Regions from separate parts of the Streptomyces sp. GL_148 genome, predicted to be linked through region 1. Evidence: riboswitches for the same ligand, from Rfam matches in the RefSeq annotation. Region 1 holds a riboswitch; each other region holds the start of a gene.
What was found. A riboswitch is a leader RNA that binds a small molecule or an ion and turns the genes downstream of it on or off. The one in region 1 is predicted to bind cyclic di-AMP.

Region 1 (5,472 bases):
CCAGCACCCGGCCGGGGTGCTCAAGCAGCGCATGCCCGTGGCCCAGGCGGTGGGCGCCGTGCTGGAATCGGGCGCGCCGATGGTGTCCATCGCGGGCGGCGAGCCCTTGATGCACCCGCAGATCGACGAGATCGTGCGCCAGTTGGTGGCGAAGCGGAAGTACGTCTTCCTCTGCACCAACGCCATGCTGCTCCGCAAGAAGATCGAGAAGTTCACGCCCTCCCCGTACTTCGCCTTCGCCGTGCACATCGACGGTCTGCGCGAGCGACACGACGAGTCGGTGGCGAAGGAAGGCGTCTTCGACGAGGCGGTCGCGGCCATCAAGGAGGCGAAGCGGCGCGGATTCCGGGTGACGACCAACTCCACCTTCTTCAACACCGACACCCCGCAGACCATCATCGAGGTCCTGAACTACCTCAATGACGATCTCCAGGTGGACGAGATGATGATCTCGCCGGCCTACGCCTACGAAAAGGCCCCCGACCAGGAGCACTTCCTCGGCGTCGAACAGACCCGCGAACTCTTCAAGAAGGCCTTCGCGGGCGGCAACCGGCGGCGCTGGCGGCTCAACCACTCCCCGCTCTTCCTGGACTTCCTGGAAGGCAAAGCCGATTTCCCCTGCACCGCCTGGGCCATTCCGAATTACTCGCTCTTCGGATGGCAGCGCCCCTGCTATCTGATGAGCGACGGGTACGTGCCCACGTACCGGGAACTGATCGAGGAAACCGACTGGAGCAAGTACGGCCGCGGGAAGGACCCGCGCTGCGCGAACTGCATGGCGCACTGCGGGTACGAGCCCACGGCCGTCCTGGCCACCATGGGGTCGCTGAAGGAGTCGCTGCGGGCCGTCCGCGAGACCGTGGGCGGGAACCGGCCGGACAAGTCGGCATGAGCGCGGGTCCGGTGGGCCGGGAGGAGGCGGGCGAGCGCGGCCGGGGCGAAGGCTTCGACCTCGGCGCCCTGCTGGCCGAGCGGGGTGGCGAGCGGTACGAACTACACGCCCGCCACCTCAACCACCAGCTGCCCCGGATGCTGCACACCATCGGCTTCGACAAGGTCTACGTGCGGGCCGAGGGAGCCCACTTCTGGGATGCCGAGGGCAACGACTACCTCGACATGCTGGCCGGCTTCGGGGTGATGGGCCTGGGCCGCCACCACCCGGTGGTCAGACAGGCCCTGCACGACGTGCTGGACGCCCAGCTCGCCGACCTCACCCGCTTCGACTGCCAGCCGCTGCCCGGGCTGCTGGCCGAGAAGCTGCTCACCCACAGCCCGCACCTGGACCGGGTCTTCTTCGGCAACAGCGGCACCGAGGCGGTGGAGACCGCCCTGAAGTTCGCCCGGTACGCCACCGGGCGGCCCAGGGTCCTCTACTGCGACCACGCCTTCCACGGGCTCACCACGGGCTCGCTCTCGGTCAACGGCGAGGCCGGCTTCCGCGACGGCTTCGCGCCGCTGCTGCCGGACACCAAGGTCGCCCTCGGGGACCTGGCCGCGCTGGAGCGGGAGCTGAAGAAGGGGGACGTGGCGGCCCTCGTCGTGGAGCCGATCCAGGGCAAGGGGGTGCTCGCCGCCCCGCCCGGGTTCCTGCTCGCCGCACAGGAGCTGCTGCACCGGCGGGGGGCGCTGCTGATCGCGGACGAGGTGCAGACCGGCCTCGGACGGACCGGCGACTTCTACGCCTACCAGCACGAGGCCGGAGTCGAACCGGACCTGGTCTGCGTGGCCAAGGCGCTCTCCGGCGGCTACGTGCCGGTCGGCGCGACCCTGGGCAAGGACTGGATCTTCAAGAAGGTCTACTCCTCCATGGACCGGGTGCTCGTCCACTCCGCCAGCTTCGGCTCCAACGCGCAGGCGATGGCGGCCGGGCTCGCGGTCCTGTCCGTCATGGAGGACGAGCAGGTGGTGGCCGGCGCCCGCGCGATGGGCGACCTGCTGCACGGGCGGCTCGCCGCGCTCGTGGACGAGTACGAACTGCTCCACGAGGTACGGGGACGCGGGCTGATGATCGGCATCGAGTTCGGCCGGCCGTCCTCGCTGGGTCTGCGGAGCCGCTGGAGCATGCTGCAGGCGGCGCGCAAGGGGCTGTTCGCGCAGATGGTCGTGGTGCCGCTGCTGCAGAAGCACCGGATCCTCACGCAGGTCTCCGGCGACCACCTGGAGGTGATCAAGCTGATCCCGCCGCTGATCGTGGACGAGGCGGACGTCGACCGGTTCGTCGGCGCCTTCCGCGCGGTCATGGACGAGGCCCACGGCGGCGGCGCGCTGATGTGGGACTTCGGGCGGACGCTGGTGAAGCAGGCCGTCGCCAACCGCTGAGTCAACCGCTGGGCCGGTGGCTCGGCGGGCGACGGCCCACCTCGTGGGGCGTCAGTCCAGCAGCCGGTCGCGGAGCCTGTCGAGGGTCTCGGGCGTCAGCCCGAGACCCTCGGCGAGGTAACGCTCCACGCCGCCCCACTCCTCGTCGATGGTGTCGAAGGCCGTGGTCAGATACGGGGCGCGGGCGTCGAAGAGCGGGGCGAGCAGCTCCATCACCTCGGGGGCGCGGGCCTCGGGAGAGTCGCTGCCCCGGCGGACCCGGTAGCGGTTGTGGGGGGCGTTCGACTCCAGGTAGTCCGCGAGGATCGCCTCCCGCCCGACGCCCAGCGCGAGCAGGGTGACGGCGATCGACAGGCCGGCCCGGTCCTTCCCGGCGGCGCAGTGCATGAGCGCCGGGACGCTGTCCTCGGCGAGCGCGTGCACGACCCGGCTGTGCTCGGCGGTACGGGTCAAGATCATCGACCGGTACGAACGGGACATCCGCGCGGCGGCCTTGCCCTCGCCCAGGATCTCGCGGAGCTGCGCCAGGTCCCCCTCGCGGACCATCTTCCAGAACTCCCGGCCGTCGGCCGGATCCGACAGCGGAATGCCGACGTTGCGCACGCCGGGCAGCTCCACGTCCGCACCCTCCAGCGCGTGGTCGGCGTCGTTGCGGAAGTCGAAGACGGTGTGCAGTCCGAGCGAGGCGAGGAAGTCTGCGTCGGTTTCGGTGGCATGCGCCAGATGTCCGCTTCGGAACAGTCGTCCTGACTTGACCCTTCGGCCGTCCGCGGTCGGCAAGCCGCCCACGTCGCGGAAGTTGCGCACTCCGGTCAGGGCCGGCGCCGGCGCCGCCGGATCGGTGTGCGTGCTCTGGGGTATCTGCTGGGTCACAGGGCTCCTCCGTGTCGTCCGTGCGGTCGTCGTCGCACGTGTCCGAATTGCGCTACTTGCGGGCAACTTGCCATAGCGAGAGGCGAGATCGGACGCGCCCCCGTGAGCCAGATCATACGGTGACGGTGAGTGGCTGATCGCGAATGGCGAATTGCCTTGCTGGGGCGGTTGTTGAAGGTGCGGAATGGACGGAGGGTGACCGGAATTCCGGCGGCCCGTCATCTTCAAGATTCTGTTGGGGAATTCATGACTTGTTCCGCGTGGCCGGGCTCGATTACGTTCGCGATCGATCCGGACGGACCGCCTAATCCTGCCGCCGACCGGAAACCGCACCCGACTATTCACGCGCGTGGCAGGAGCGGGGGAACCAGGTAAGCCGCTGTTCCGGATCTCCGGTCGAGATCTTTATAACGGGACAGCTCGGGGTGAAGCCGTACATGTGCTGTTCACCGGCACGGAGGCGGCCGGACATCTCCAGTCCGAACCCGACAGCTCACCTCGCAGGCGTCGGAGAGGAATTCGACATGTCCGGAACGGGTAAGCACCGCCGTCCCAAGTCCCGCTCGATATCCCGCGGGTTCGCCGTCGCGGGCACCGGTGGCGCGGCCCTCGCGCTTCCGCTGCTCGGCGCCACCGGCGCCCATGCCGCGGGCGTCCCGGCCGCCGCTCCGGTCAAGGCTCCGCAGGTGGGGGCCGCGCTCCAGGCTGCGCCCGCCGCCGCGCCCGCCGCGGCGCAGGCCGCTCCCACCGTCTACACCGTGGTGCCCGGCGACTACCTCTCCAAGATCGCCGCGGACCGGCACCTCGCCGGTGGCTGGGAACAGCTCTACGCGGACAACCTCGAGGCCGTCGGCACCAACCCGTCGCTGATCCACCCGGGGCTCAAGCTCACGCTCGGTGCGAAGGGCTCGGCTCCGGCCGAGTCCGCGCCGGCGGAAACGCCGAAGCCGGCCAAGAAGTCCGCTTCCTCCGCTTCCTCCGCTTCCTCCGCTTCCTCCGCTTCCTCCGATTCCTCCGATTCTTCCACTTCCGGCGATTCGTCGGATTCCTTCGACGAGGCCGCCGCGCCCGCCGCCAAGGCACCCGCCGAGCAGCAGCAGGGCGGCTCCACGTCGACCGGCTTCGTCGCCCCGGTCGGTGGCGGCACCTCCACCGCGTACAAGACCGCCGGCTCCATGTGGTCCAGCGGTTACCACACCGGTGTCGACTTCGCCGCGAGCAGCGGCACCACCGTCAAGGCGGTCGGCGCCGGCACCGTGGTCTCCGCCGGCTGGAGCGGCGCGTACGGCAACGAGGTCGTCATCCGGCACGCCGACGGCAAGTACAGCCAGTACGCGCACCTCTCCCAGCTGTCCGTCTCGTCCGGCCAGGACGTCACCGGCGGGCAGACCATCGGCCTCTCCGGTTCCACGGGCAACTCGACCGGCCCGCACCTGCACTTCGAGATCCGTACCGGGCCCTCCTACGGCTCGGACATCGACCCGCTGGCCTACCTCCGGTCGAAGGGCGTCAGCATCTGAATCCGAGGCGCTGTCCGAGGTGCCGGTCAGGCTGCCCGTTTCGACGGGGGACTGGACGGTCGTCGTGGCATGAAGGTCAGCGCAGGGGAGCTCAACCGCTCCACGCTCGCACGGCAGTTGCTGCTGCGGCGCGAGGTGATGGACGTCGGTGACGCGGTCCGCCGGGTGGTCGCCCTGCAGGCGCAGCACGCGGCCTCGCCGTACCTCGCGCTGTGGAACCGGCTCTCCGGCTTCGACCCGGCGGACCTCGACGCCGCCTTCACGGGGCGCGAGGTCGTCAAGTCGACCTTGATGCGGCTGACCCTGCACGCCCGCGCCGGCCGCGCACGGTACCGGCGGACCCGGAGGCGGCGGAGGAATCCCTGCGGACGCTGGTCATGCGCTACCTGGAGGGGTTCGGGCCGGCGTCGGCGGCGGGATCGAGGCGACCGCCTTCCACCCCCTGCGGGAGGAGGTCTGGGAGGCGCTCGCCGACGAGGCCCGGGGGCTGACGGCCTTCCTGGCCGACCGCGAACCGGAGGTCTACCGGCGGTACGGCCACTGGTGGAGCAAACTGCCGAGCGCCGAGACCCGGCTGCTCGTCTGAGCCGGGGCCGGGACCGGAGGGGGGTCCCGGTCCCGCTTGCCCCACTCGCGCAGGTCGGAAGAAAGGCCTGCTGCGGGGTGGTGACACGGTCGTCGCGCCGGCTGCGCGGGCCCGCGTACCGGCCCGCTTCATACGAGCCGGTCGATGAGGATCATCGCCACGTCGTCCGTCAAG
Region 2 (5,472 bases), 3.9 Mb from region 1:
CGCAAGCGCGACGATCTGGGCGACGACCTGATCTCCGGCCTGATCCGGGCGAGCGACCACGGCGAACACCTCACCGAGAACGAGGCCGCCGCGATGTGCTTCGTGCTTCTTTTCGCAGGTTTTGAAACGACGATCAACCTCATCGGCAACGGGGCCTACGCCCTGCTGCAGAACCCGGACCAGCGTGAACGTCTCCAGTCCTCCCTTGCCGCCGGAGACACCGACCTGCTGGAAACGGGCATCGAAGAGCTGTTGCGCTACGACGGCCCCGTGGAAATGGCCACCTGGCGGTACGCGACGGAGCCGCTGACTCTGGGGGGCCAGGACATCCCCGCCGGCGACCCGGTCCTCGTCGTGCTCGCCGCTGCCGACCGCGACCCGGAACGGTTCAGCGATCCGGACACGCTCGACCTTGCCAGGACCGACAACCAGCATCTCGGGCTCGGCCACGGCATCCACTACTGCCTGGGAGCCCCCCTGGCCCGCCTTGAAGGCCAAACGGCCCTCGCTGAGCTGCTGACCCGGCTGCCCGACCTGGAACTTGCCGTGGACCCCTCAGAGCTGCGCTGGCGGGGCGGTCTCATCATGCGGGGCCTGCGCACCCTCCCGGTCCGCTTCACCCCGATCCCTGCCCCGGACGCGAGGAAGGCCACCTGACGGGTTCTTGCTGAGCTGCCGGTCGGCGGTGGCCTGACGGGCATTGGCGCACAAGGCGGGCGAAGGGCCGATTTCCCTCACGGACACCTTCAGAGGGGGGTCTTCGCGGAGGGCTCGTCCGGGCCGGAAAGGTCGATCTGGCCATCGCACAGAAGCTGGACCGGTACGGCCGCACTGCCCGGGTCATCAGTGACTGGGTTCGGGAGATGGTCGACAAGGGCACTCGCGTAGTCACCTCAGACGGCCGGATCGACTCGGACGACGCTGATCGATCTCGAGCTGAACTACTCCGCAAGTACGGAGATGCCGTCAAGATCCCCATGCCGGAGGCCTTCGACGCGGCACGTCGCGCGCAGCTCCGTTCCGCCGAAACGTCCGTGGATGTGACGACGTATATCTGAACGCAGACGAGGTCGAGAACGAGGTCTGGGAACTCCTCACTGAGTTCCTCGGTGAGGAGTGCTCCCAGGAGCGGCTTCTCGGTACGCGACTGCGCCCGGGGACTCCCGGCTTGGAAGAGAAGGCGGAACTGTTCAGCCTGTTCGCGGTCCGGGTCGAGACGGAGAGCCACCGCTTCAAGAAGAAGGCCGGCACGCGCTGCCCAGTGACGCAATGGCACGTGGCCGCGAAGCAGGATGTACCCGCCGACGTGGCGGAGGAGGAGCGGACCGGCGTGCGGAGCGTCAGCAGGGGGCATGGCCGCTGCTGGTGACGCGGCTGAACGAGCAGCGCGCGGGGACACCGGTGTACGTCAGGCCGACGATCCCGCCGCTGCGAGTGACGGTGCGTGTGGCGGAGACCCTGAGAGTCGTCTCCGGCTCGCGACGCTGCTGACGCGGCTGCCCGATCTGGAACTGGCCGTGCCTGTCGAGGAGCTGCGGTGGCGCGGGGGGCTCATCATGCGGGGGCTGCGGACGCTTCCGGTCCGCTTCACGGCCGAATCAACCGCCCAAAACGCCTGAAACCCGCCTGACCGGAAGTCAGTTCGCTGCCCAAACTTGTGACTGGCGTTCGAAGGCCGCTAGGTTCTGCCGTTACCCCGCCGTTATGCGAAAGGTGCAGCCTCATGCGTTCCGGGAACGGCCGCCACAGACGCCCCCGACAAGTGCCCGCACTTGTCGTCACCGCCGGAATCACCGGCACCGCACTCGCCCTGCCGCTGCTCGCGGCCACCGGCGCGAGCGCCGCGGAGACCTCCACGTGGGACAAGGTCGCCGAGTGCGAGAGCGGGGGTACGTGGAGCGCCAACTTCGGCGGCGGCGCGTACGGCGGGCTGCAGTTCAGCCAGGAGGAGTGGAAGAGCGCCGGCGGGCTCGACTTCGCCGAGCGCGCCGACCTCGCCAGCCGCTCCCAGCAGATCGCTGTGGCCGAACGGGTCCTGGCCTCCCGGGGCCCCGTGGCGTGGCCGCTGTGCGCGGTGCAGGCCGGTCTGACGCAGGACGCGCCCGCCGCCGAGGTGGACCCGGGCCTGCCCGGCGGTTCCGGATCCGCCGCCCCCGCCCCGTCCCGCCCGGACGACTCCGTGCCGCACACCGGCTCGGGCAAGCCGTCCACGGACTTCGGGGCCCCGTCGCAGAAGGGTCCGGGCCCGTCGGCCTCGGTGCTGCCCGACTATCCGATCGGCGTGCCCGGCGAACTGCCCGTCATGCCCCCGCCGGACCCCCAGACGTCGCCTCCCGGCCTCCCGGGCGACCCGACGCCTCCCACGAGCCCGACGGACCCCACGGCGCCGGCGGACCCCACCACTCCCGCACCGCCGTCCGCGGATCCGACCCTGCCGGTGGGTCCGACCCTGCCGGTGGACCCGACGGCTCCGGTGACCCCGTCCGACCCGGGGAACTCGACGAAGCCGACGAACCCGGGCAATTCGGGGAACCCGTCAAACCCGGTCAACCCGGTTGATCCCACGGCCCCGACGACTCCGGCCGCACCCGGCGAGTCCGCCTCCCCGACCGCTCCGGCGACCCCCGGTGCGTCCGAGGGCGGCGGCAAGCACCGCGGCCCGGCCGCCGTCGAGACGCCCGCCGCGCCTGACGCCGCGTCGGACCCGACGTACACCGTGAAGGCGGGCGACAGCCTGATCGCGATCGCGGACGCCAACGGAGTGAAGGGCGGCTGGAAGGGTCTCTATGAGGCCAACGAGCAGGTCATCGGCGGCGACGCGGACCTGATCAAGCCCGGCCAGAACCTGGATCTAACGCATCAATAAGGACACTTGAGGCGCCCGGAACCAGCTGATTGTCCGTTTTCTGTAAGTGAGACATGTGTCTCTTCAGGTCAACTGGCGTGTCCCGCCCGCAGGGTTCCGCAAACCCCGCCCTCACCTGCGCAAACGCCCTTCCGGGGAGCGCAAGTAGGCACCGTCTCCCCCCGATGTCGCTCGTTGAACATCGGGGGGAGACCTGTCTACCTTCTGAATCGCTCGCCACCGCGGGCTCCTTCGACCGCATCGCCGAATCCTGCCGGCGGACGGAGGGAACACTCGTCGCGTAAAGCGCCGAAGGCAGGAGCGGGGGAACCAAGGTAGGCGCCGGTGGCGGCCGTTGAGAGACGGTCACTTCAGCCGGCTAGGGGTTAAGCCAAGCGCTAGGTCGCTCGGCCGGGCACTCACTCGCCCGAACCCGACAGCTCACCTCGTAGGCGTCGGTGAGGAGAACTCCATGCTGCTTTCCGGCAAGGGCAAGCACCGTCGCGGCTCCAAGGCCGTCCGCATCGTCACGCTGGCCGGTGTCGCGGGTGTCGCCGTCGCGGCTCCCCTGATGGCTGCGGGCACCGCTTCCGCCGCGACCGCTGGCGAGTGGGACCGCGTCGCCTCGTGCGAGTCCGGCGGCAACTGGTCCATCAACACGGGCAACGGCTACTACGGTGGCCTGCAGTTCTCGTCCTCCACGTGGGCCGCGTACGGCGGCAAGACGTACGCCGCGCAGGCCAACCAGGCCTCCAAGTCGCAGCAGATAGCCATCGCCGAGAAGGTCCTCAAGGGCCAGGGCAAGGGCGCCTGGCCGCACTGCGGCGTGGGCCTGTCGAACTCCTCCTACACCGGCGGCTCGGCCCAGACCCCCACCAAGCCGAAGACGCAGCCGAAGCAGGAGAAGAAGACCGAGGCTCCGAAGAAGGAGACCAAGCGCGTCGAGGCTCCGACCACCCGCTCCGAGCGTCCGGCCGCCGCGCCGAAGACCGAAGCCCCCAAGACGGGCAACGGCTCCTACGCGGTCAAGTCCGGCGACACGCTGGGTGCGATCGCCGACGCGAACAACGTGTCCGGTGGCTGGGAGAAGCTCTTCGAGCTCAACAAGGACATCGTCTCGGACGCCGACCTGATCTTCCCGGGCCAGAAGCTGAAGCTCAGCTGAAACCTGTGAGAACGGTCGTGGCTACTTTCGCGACGACACGCAGTAGTTCCACCACGTAATTCCACCGCCCGGCGCGCAACACCCTGCGTGCCGGGCGGTGCTGTGTGCAGGTGTCTCCGGCCTGACGGACCCTCCGGAACGACCGGTGATCAAGAGCCCTATGTCCTGTAAGAGGGGCATTCAGGCCCTTTTTCGTCCCAGGACCCGGGCGGTCGGCTGGCCGAGTGCCCCGAGGCGGTTAGGCTCTAAGCGGCAAGGCCATCCCACGGCCTGACATGCCACCGCACACCCAGCGTCACATCCCAGAAGGAGATGCTCGTGCCGTCCATCGACGTCGTCGTAGCCCGGGAAATCCTGGACTCCCGAGGCAACCCCACGGTCGAGGTCGAGGTGGGCCTCGACGATGGCAGCACCGGCCGTGCTGCAGTCCCGTCCGGCGCCTCCACCGGAGCGTTCGAAGCCGTAGAGCTCCGTGACGGTGACCCCAACCGCTACATGGGCAAGGGCGTGGAGAAGGCCGTCCTCGCCGTCATCGAGCAGATCGGCCCGGAGCTCGTCGGCTACGACGCCACCGAGCAGCGCCTGATCGACCAGGCGATGATCGACCTGGACGCCACCGAGAACAAGGGCTCCCTCGGAGCCAACGCCATCCTCGGTGTCTCCCTCGCCGTCGCGCACGCCGCGTCCGAGGCCTCGGACCTGCCGCTCTTCCGCTACCTCGGCGGCCCGAACGCGCACCTGCTGCCCGTTCCGATGATGAACATCCTGAACGGTGGGTCGCACGCCGACTCCAACGTCGACATCCAGGAGTTCATGATCGCCCCGATCGGCGCGGAGTCCTTCTCCGAGGCCCTTCGCTGGGGTGCCGAGGTCTACCACACCCTCAAGAAGGTCCTGCACACCAAGGGCCTCTCCACCGGCCTGGGCGACGAGGGCGGCTTCGCGCCGAACCTGGAGTCGAACCGCGCCGCGCTCGACCTCATCGTCGAGGCCATCAAGCAGGCCGGCTACGTCCCGGGCACCCAGATCGCGCTCGCGCTCGACGTCGCCGCGTCCGAGTTCTACAAGGACGGCAACTACGAGTTCGAGGGCAAGTCCCGCTCGGCCGCCGAGATGACGGACTACTACGCCGAGCTCGTCGAGGCGTACCCGCTCGTCTCCATCGAGGACCCGCTGTTCGAGGACGACTGGTCGGGCTGGAAGACCCTCACCGACCGCCTGGGCTCCAAGGTCCAGATCGTCGGCGACGACCTCTTCGTCACCAACCCCGAGCGTCTCGCCCGCGGCATCGAAGAGGGCTCGGCGAACGCCCTGCTCGTCAAGGTGAACCAGATCGGTTCGCTGACCGAGACCCTGGACGCCGTCGAGATGGCCCAGCGCAACGGCTTCAAGTGCATGATGTCGCACCGCTCCGGTGAGACCGAGGACGTCACCATCGCCGACCTCGCCGTCGCCGTGAACT
Region 3 (5,472 bases), 880 kb from region 1:
TCGGGATGAGCTGAGCTCTCACGGGGTGGGGCTGGGACTGGACTGGGATGGGGCTGGGACGGGCGGGCGGGCGGTTTCGGACAGGGGTGACGCGGACCATTGTGGCCCGAGGCACCGACAACGCCGACTCCGACCCAGGACTGGGCCGGGAACTTCTCCGCCTGCCGACACGCTTGCATACAGTGGCAGGTCTGACAGGAATCTCTGCATCGCGATCGAAGGGACCACATGCCCATGGGTCACACGGCCACAGCTCACGCAGGCTCCGGCGGCCTCACAGCGACCGAGCACCGGCTGGCCAACGGCCTGCGCGTGGTGCTGTCCGAGGACCACCTGACCCCGGTCGCCGCGGTCTGCCTCTGGTACGACGTCGGCTCGCGCCACGAAGTCAAGGGACGTACGGGCCTGGCTCACCTCTTCGAGCACCTGATGTTCCAGGGCTCGAAGAACGTCTCCGGCAACGGCCACTTCGAACTGGTCCAGGGAGCCGGCGGCTCGCTCAACGGCACCACCAGCTTCGAGCGGACCAACTACTTCGAGACGATGCCGACCCACCAGCTGGAGCTCGCGCTGTGGCTGGAAGCGGACCGGATGGGCTCGCTGCTGGCCGCCCTGGACGACGAGTCCATGGAGAACCAGCGCGACGTCGTCAAGAACGAGCGCCGCCAGCGGTACGACAACGTCCCGTACGGCACGGCCTTCGAGAAGCTGACGGCCCTGGCCTACCCGGAGGGCCACCCGTACCACCACACCCCGATCGGTTCCATGGCCGATCTGGACGCCGCGTCCCTGGAGGACGCGCGCGCGTTCTTCCGTACGTACTACGCGCCCAACAACGCGGTGCTCTCGGTCGTCGGCGACATCGACCCCGAGAAGACGCTCGCCTGGGTCGAGAAGTACTTCGGCACCATCCCCGGCCACGACGGCAAGCAGCCGCCGCGCGACGGCTCGCTGCCCGAGATCATGGGGGAGCAGCTGCGCGAGGAGGTCGTCGAGGAGGTTCCGGCCCGCGCGCTGATGGCGGCCTACCGGCTCCCGCACGACGGCACCCGCGAGTGCGACGCCGCCGACGTGGCGCTGACCGTCCTGGGCAGCGGCGAGTCCTCCCGGCTCCACAACCGCCTGGTGCGCCGCGACCAGAGCGCCGTAGCGGCCGGTTTCGGCATGCTGCGCCTCGCCGGCGCGCCCTCGCTGGGCTGGCTGGACGTCAAGACCTCCAGCGGGGTCGAGGTGCCCGCCATCGAGGCGGCCGTCGACGAGGAGCTCGCGCGCTTCGCCGCCGAGGGCCCGACGGCCGAGGAGATGGAGCGCGCGCAGGCCCAGCTGGAGCGCGAGTGGCTGGACCGGCTGAGCACGGTGGCCGGCCGCGCCGACGAACTGTGCCGCTTCGCGGTGCTGTTCGGCGACCCGCAGCTGGCGCTGACCGCCGTCCAGCGCGTCCTCGACATCACCGCCGAGGAGGTGCAGGCCGTGGCCGCGGCCCGACTGCGCCCCGACAACCGCGCGGTGCTCGTCTACGAGCCGCTCGAAGCCGGCGCGGACGACGACACCGACCTCACCGAAGAGACCGACGCGAGCGACGAGAACGAAGGGGCGGAGCAGTGAGCGACACCGCAGCCGTCACGATGACCTTCCACCCGCGCCCCGAGGCCGGCGAGCCGCAGCCGTGGGCCTTCCCGGCCCCCGAGCGCGGGGTCCTGGCCAACGGCCTGACCCTGCTGCGCTGCCACCGCCCGGGCCAGCAGGTGGTCGCGGTCGAGATCAACCTCGCCGCCCCGCTCGACGCGGAGCCCGAGGGCCTGGACGGCGTGGCCACGATCATGGTCCGCGCCCTGTCCGAGGGCACCGACAAGCGCTCCGCCGAGGATTTCGCCGCCGAGCTGGAGCGCTGCGGCGCCACCCTCGACGCGCACGCCGACCACCCCGGCCTGCGGGTCTCCCTGGAGGTCCCGGCCTCCCGCCTGCACAAGGCGCTGGGGCTGGTCGCCGAGGCGCTGCGCGCGCCGGCCTTCGCCGACGCCGAGGTGGACCGCCTGGTGCGCAACCGGCTCGACGAGATCCCGCACGAGAGCGCCAACCCGCAGCGCCGCGCCGCCAAGCAGCTCTCGAAGGAGCTCTTCCCGGCCTCCCTGCGGATGTCGCGCCCGCGTCAGGGAACCGAGGAGACGGTCGCCCGCATCGACTCCGCGGCCGTACGCGCCTTCTACGAGGCCCACGTGCGCCCCGCGACCGCCACCGCGGTGGTCGTCGGCGACCTGACCGGCATCGACCTGGACGCCGTCCTGGCCGACACCCTGGGCGCGTGGACCGGTGACACCACCGCCCCGCGCCCGGTCCCGCCGATCACCGCCGACGACACGGGCCGCGTGGTCATCGTGGACCGGCCCGGCGCGGTCCAGACGCAGCTGCTGATCGGCCGCATCGGCGCCGACCGGCACGACCGGGTCTGGGCGCCCCAGGTGCTCGGCACGTACTGCCTGGGCGGCACGCTCACCTCCCGGCTGGACAAGGTGCTGCGCGAGGAGAAGGGGTACACCTACGGCGTGCGCGCCTTCGGCCAGGTGCTGCGCTCCACCGCCGACGGCAAGGGCGCCTCGATGCTCGCCATCAGCGGCTCGGTGGACACCCCCAACACCGGCCCGGCCCTGGACGACCTCTGGACGGTGCTGCGCACCCTCGCGGCGGGCGGCCTGACCGACGCCGAACGGGACGTGGCCGTGCAGAACTTGGTGGGCGTGGCCCCGCTGAAGTTCGAGACGGCGGCCTCCGTCGCGGGCACGCTCGCCGACCAGGTCGAGCAGGAGCTTCCGGACGACTACCAGGCGCAGTTGTACGCGCGGCTCGCCGAAACCGGGACGGTGGAGGCCACTTCGGCGGTCGTCAGCGCCTTCCCGGTGGACCGCCTGGTCACGGTCCTGGTCGGCGACGCCTCGCAGATCGAGGAGCCGGTGCGGGCCCTCGGGATCGGCGAAGTGACCGTGGTCGTCAACTGACCGTCCGTTGACTGCCGACGGGTCACCAACTGGCCCGTCGCACAAGGGGATCCGGCAAGGGACTCCGGCGGCTTGTCCGCTGGAGTCCCTTTTGCCCTTTCCTGTCCCTTTGGTGGTGTGGTTGCTTGTATGTGGTGTGGCGTATGCAACAAAAAGGCGTGTCTGTTTGGCGATTGACTGATGATCCGCCTAGCGTCGGCCGTGCTGTCCGTCAGTTGTAACCGCCGCATCCGCGGCACCGGGCAGTGATCGCCGAGTCCCCGTCAGGCGCGAGCCTGGGGAGCCGGGGACCCACTTGTGTCCCTGGGGTGAATCGGACCACCTCGCAAGAGGGGCCCGTAGGAGACCTTCCTGCTCCGAACCCGTCAGCTAACCCGGTAGGCGAGAGGGAAGGAAAGGATCAGCCCCTTCATGGCGTTTGGCAGTAGTGCCGCCGGTAAGCACCGTGGTTCGAGCCGTATGAGCCGCAGGACCGCCGGCTACGCCGGCATAGCCGCCCTCGCCGCTACCGGCGTCGTGGGCTCCCTGGCCGGCCCCGCGTTCGCCGCGGACAAGTCCCCCTCCATGGAGGACACCGGCGCCCTCAACACCATCGTGGTGGCCGACGAGCTCGCCGGTGACGTCGAGGCCCAGGCCCAGTCCCAGCAGCGCGCCGCCGAGGCCGCCGCCGCCAAGGCGCAGGCCGAGGCCGACGCCCGGCAGCGGGCCGCCGAGGCCAAGGCGAAGGCCGAAGCGCAGGCCAAGGCCGAGCGTGAGGCCGCCGAGCGCGCCGCTCGCGAAGAGGAGCGCAAGCGCCTCAACACCTTCGTGTCCCCGCTCGACAACACCTATGTCAGCACCCAGTACCACGCGGGTGGCGGCATGTGGTCCTCCGGCAGCCACACCGGCATCGACTTCCACGCCGCCTCCGGCACCGAGGTGCACGCCGTGGGCCTCGGCACCGTGGTCGAGGCGGGCTACGGCGGCGCGTACGGCAACAACGTCGTCATCAAGCACGCCGACGGCACGTACACCCAGTACGGCCACATGTCCTCGCTGAGCGTCTCCGTCGGCCAGCAGGTCGTCCCCGGCCAGAAGATCGGCCTGTCGGGCTCCACCGGCAACTCCAGCGGCCCGCACCTGCACTTCGAGGCCCGCACCGGCGCCGACTACGGTACGGACATCAACCCGGTCACGTACCTGCGCTCGCACGGCGTCACCGTCTGACCCGCTCGCCTCACCGCACGTCTTCCGCGAAGGCCCCGGCTCTTTGAGAGCCGGGGCCTTCGTCGTGCTTCGTGCTTCGTGCGCGCGCTTCGCGCTTCCTGCTTCGTGCTTCCTGCTTCGCGTTGTGTGAATGTTTCGTATTTCCGGCCGCCCTCGGAAATTATCGTGTGTTGCAATAGAGTCGCAACGCGCACAGCCCTACGAAAAGGCGGAGGTCCGGTCTTGCGTATTCCCGCGCACACGGTATGCACAGCGATCCGCGACGACATCGTCTCCGGGGTGTTCGGGCCCGGCGGCCGGCTGACCGAGGAGGTGCTGGCCCGCCGCTACGGAGTCTCCCGCGTCCCGGTGCGCGAGGCGCTGCGCACGCTGGAGTCCGAGGGGTTCGTGACCACCCGGCGGCACGCGGGCGCCTGCGTGGCCGAGCCGACCGAACAGGAGGCGGCCGACCTCCTGGAGCTGCGGATGCTCCTGGAGCCCCTCGCGGCCGCCCGGGCGGCCCGGCGGCGCAGCGAGGCCCACCTCAAGGTGCTGCGCGGCCTGGTCAGGCTGGGCCAGGAGCGGGCCAGGAGGGGGCAGGGGGAGGATCTGCGCTCCCTGGGAGGCTGGTTCCACGAGACGCTCTCCCAGGCCTCGGGCAGCCCCGGGCTGATCACGCTTCTCACGCAGATGCGGCACAAGGTGGCCTGGATGTACGTGGTGGAGGCCCCGGTGCGGCCCGTGGAGTCCTGGGCGGAGCACGGCGCGATCGTCGATGCGGTGGCCCGGGGCGACGCCGAGCGGGCGCGGGCGCTGACCGCGGTGCACGTGGACCGGGCGGCGGGGGCGCACCGGATGCGTGTGAGGACTTTGCAACCTGCCGTAAACACGGCAAGCGTTCCGCATTAACAAGCGCCGCATACAAAGGGGAGATATCCGGGCCGGGGTAATTGACGCCCGCGCCTCGCGCTTTATTCCGCCGCCGGAATTCGGCCCCTCAGTGGTGTGTGTATTTCCGCCCGGGCCGACGGGTCGACGGGCCGCGGGCCGACCGGATTTCCCCGCGGAAAAGCAGCGAAGCCGTTGCCCTCGACCGGGGCGGTCGGGGGCAACGGCTTCGCCGTGCAAGTCCTGCAAGTCTGCAAGTCTGCGAGTCCTGCGGGTTGAACCCGAAGGGTCAGACGGTCTCGGGAAGCTCCTCGAGCCCCTCGGCGACCAGCTTCGCGAGGCGGTCCAGCGCGACCTCGGCTCCATCGGCCTCGGAGGAGAGGACGATCTCCTCGCCGCCCTGGGC

Region 2: another riboswitch for cyclic di-AMP. It lies ahead of AC3IYI_RS15860 (transglycosylase family protein); the one in region 1 lies ahead of AC3IYI_RS33505 (peptidoglycan DD-metalloendopeptidase family protein).
Region 3: another riboswitch for cyclic di-AMP. It lies ahead of AC3IYI_RS29865 (M23 family metallopeptidase); the one in region 1 lies ahead of AC3IYI_RS33505 (peptidoglycan DD-metalloendopeptidase family protein).

What each region holds. Positions count from the first base shown of each region.
Region 1 covers NZ_CM174396.1:7,415,437-7,420,908, forward strand. Annotated here, with positions in the region: gene hpnH (adenosyl-hopene transferase HpnH) at 1-892, shown strand, start outside; gene AC3IYI_RS33495 (aspartate aminotransferase family protein) at 889-2,319, shown strand; gene AC3IYI_RS33500 (tyrosine-protein phosphatase) at 2,371-3,192, opposite strand; cyclic di-AMP (ydaO/yuaA leader) riboswitch at 3,517-3,714, shown strand; gene AC3IYI_RS33505 (peptidoglycan DD-metalloendopeptidase family protein) at 3,717-4,712, shown strand; partial or broken gene AC3IYI_RS33510 (DNA glycosylase AlkZ-like family protein) at 4,782-5,075, shown strand; gene AC3IYI_RS33515 (PP2C family protein-serine/threonine phosphatase) at 5,427-5,472, opposite strand, start outside.
Region 2 covers NZ_CM174396.1:3,500,242-3,505,713, reverse strand. Annotated here, with positions in the region: gene AC3IYI_RS15880 (cytochrome P450 family protein) at 1-657, shown strand, start outside; gene AC3IYI_RS15875 (hypothetical protein) at 1,169-1,369, shown strand; partial or broken gene AC3IYI_RS15870 (cytochrome P450) at 1,446-1,619, shown strand; gene AC3IYI_RS15865 (transglycosylase family protein) at 1,763-2,866, shown strand; cyclic di-AMP (ydaO/yuaA leader) riboswitch at 3,143-3,315, shown strand; gene AC3IYI_RS15860 (transglycosylase family protein) at 3,318-4,010, shown strand; gene eno (phosphopyruvate hydratase) at 4,323-5,472, shown strand, end outside.
Region 3 covers NZ_CM174396.1:6,534,212-6,539,683, forward strand. Annotated here, with positions in the region: gene AC3IYI_RS29855 (M16 family metallopeptidase) at 235-1,605, shown strand; gene AC3IYI_RS29860 (M16 family metallopeptidase) at 1,626-2,993, shown strand; cyclic di-AMP (ydaO/yuaA leader) riboswitch at 3,234-3,392, shown strand; gene AC3IYI_RS29865 (M23 family metallopeptidase) at 3,405-4,199, shown strand; gene AC3IYI_RS29870 (GntR family transcriptional regulator) at 4,422-5,087, shown strand; gene AC3IYI_RS29875 (HPr family phosphocarrier protein) at 5,356-5,472, opposite strand, start outside.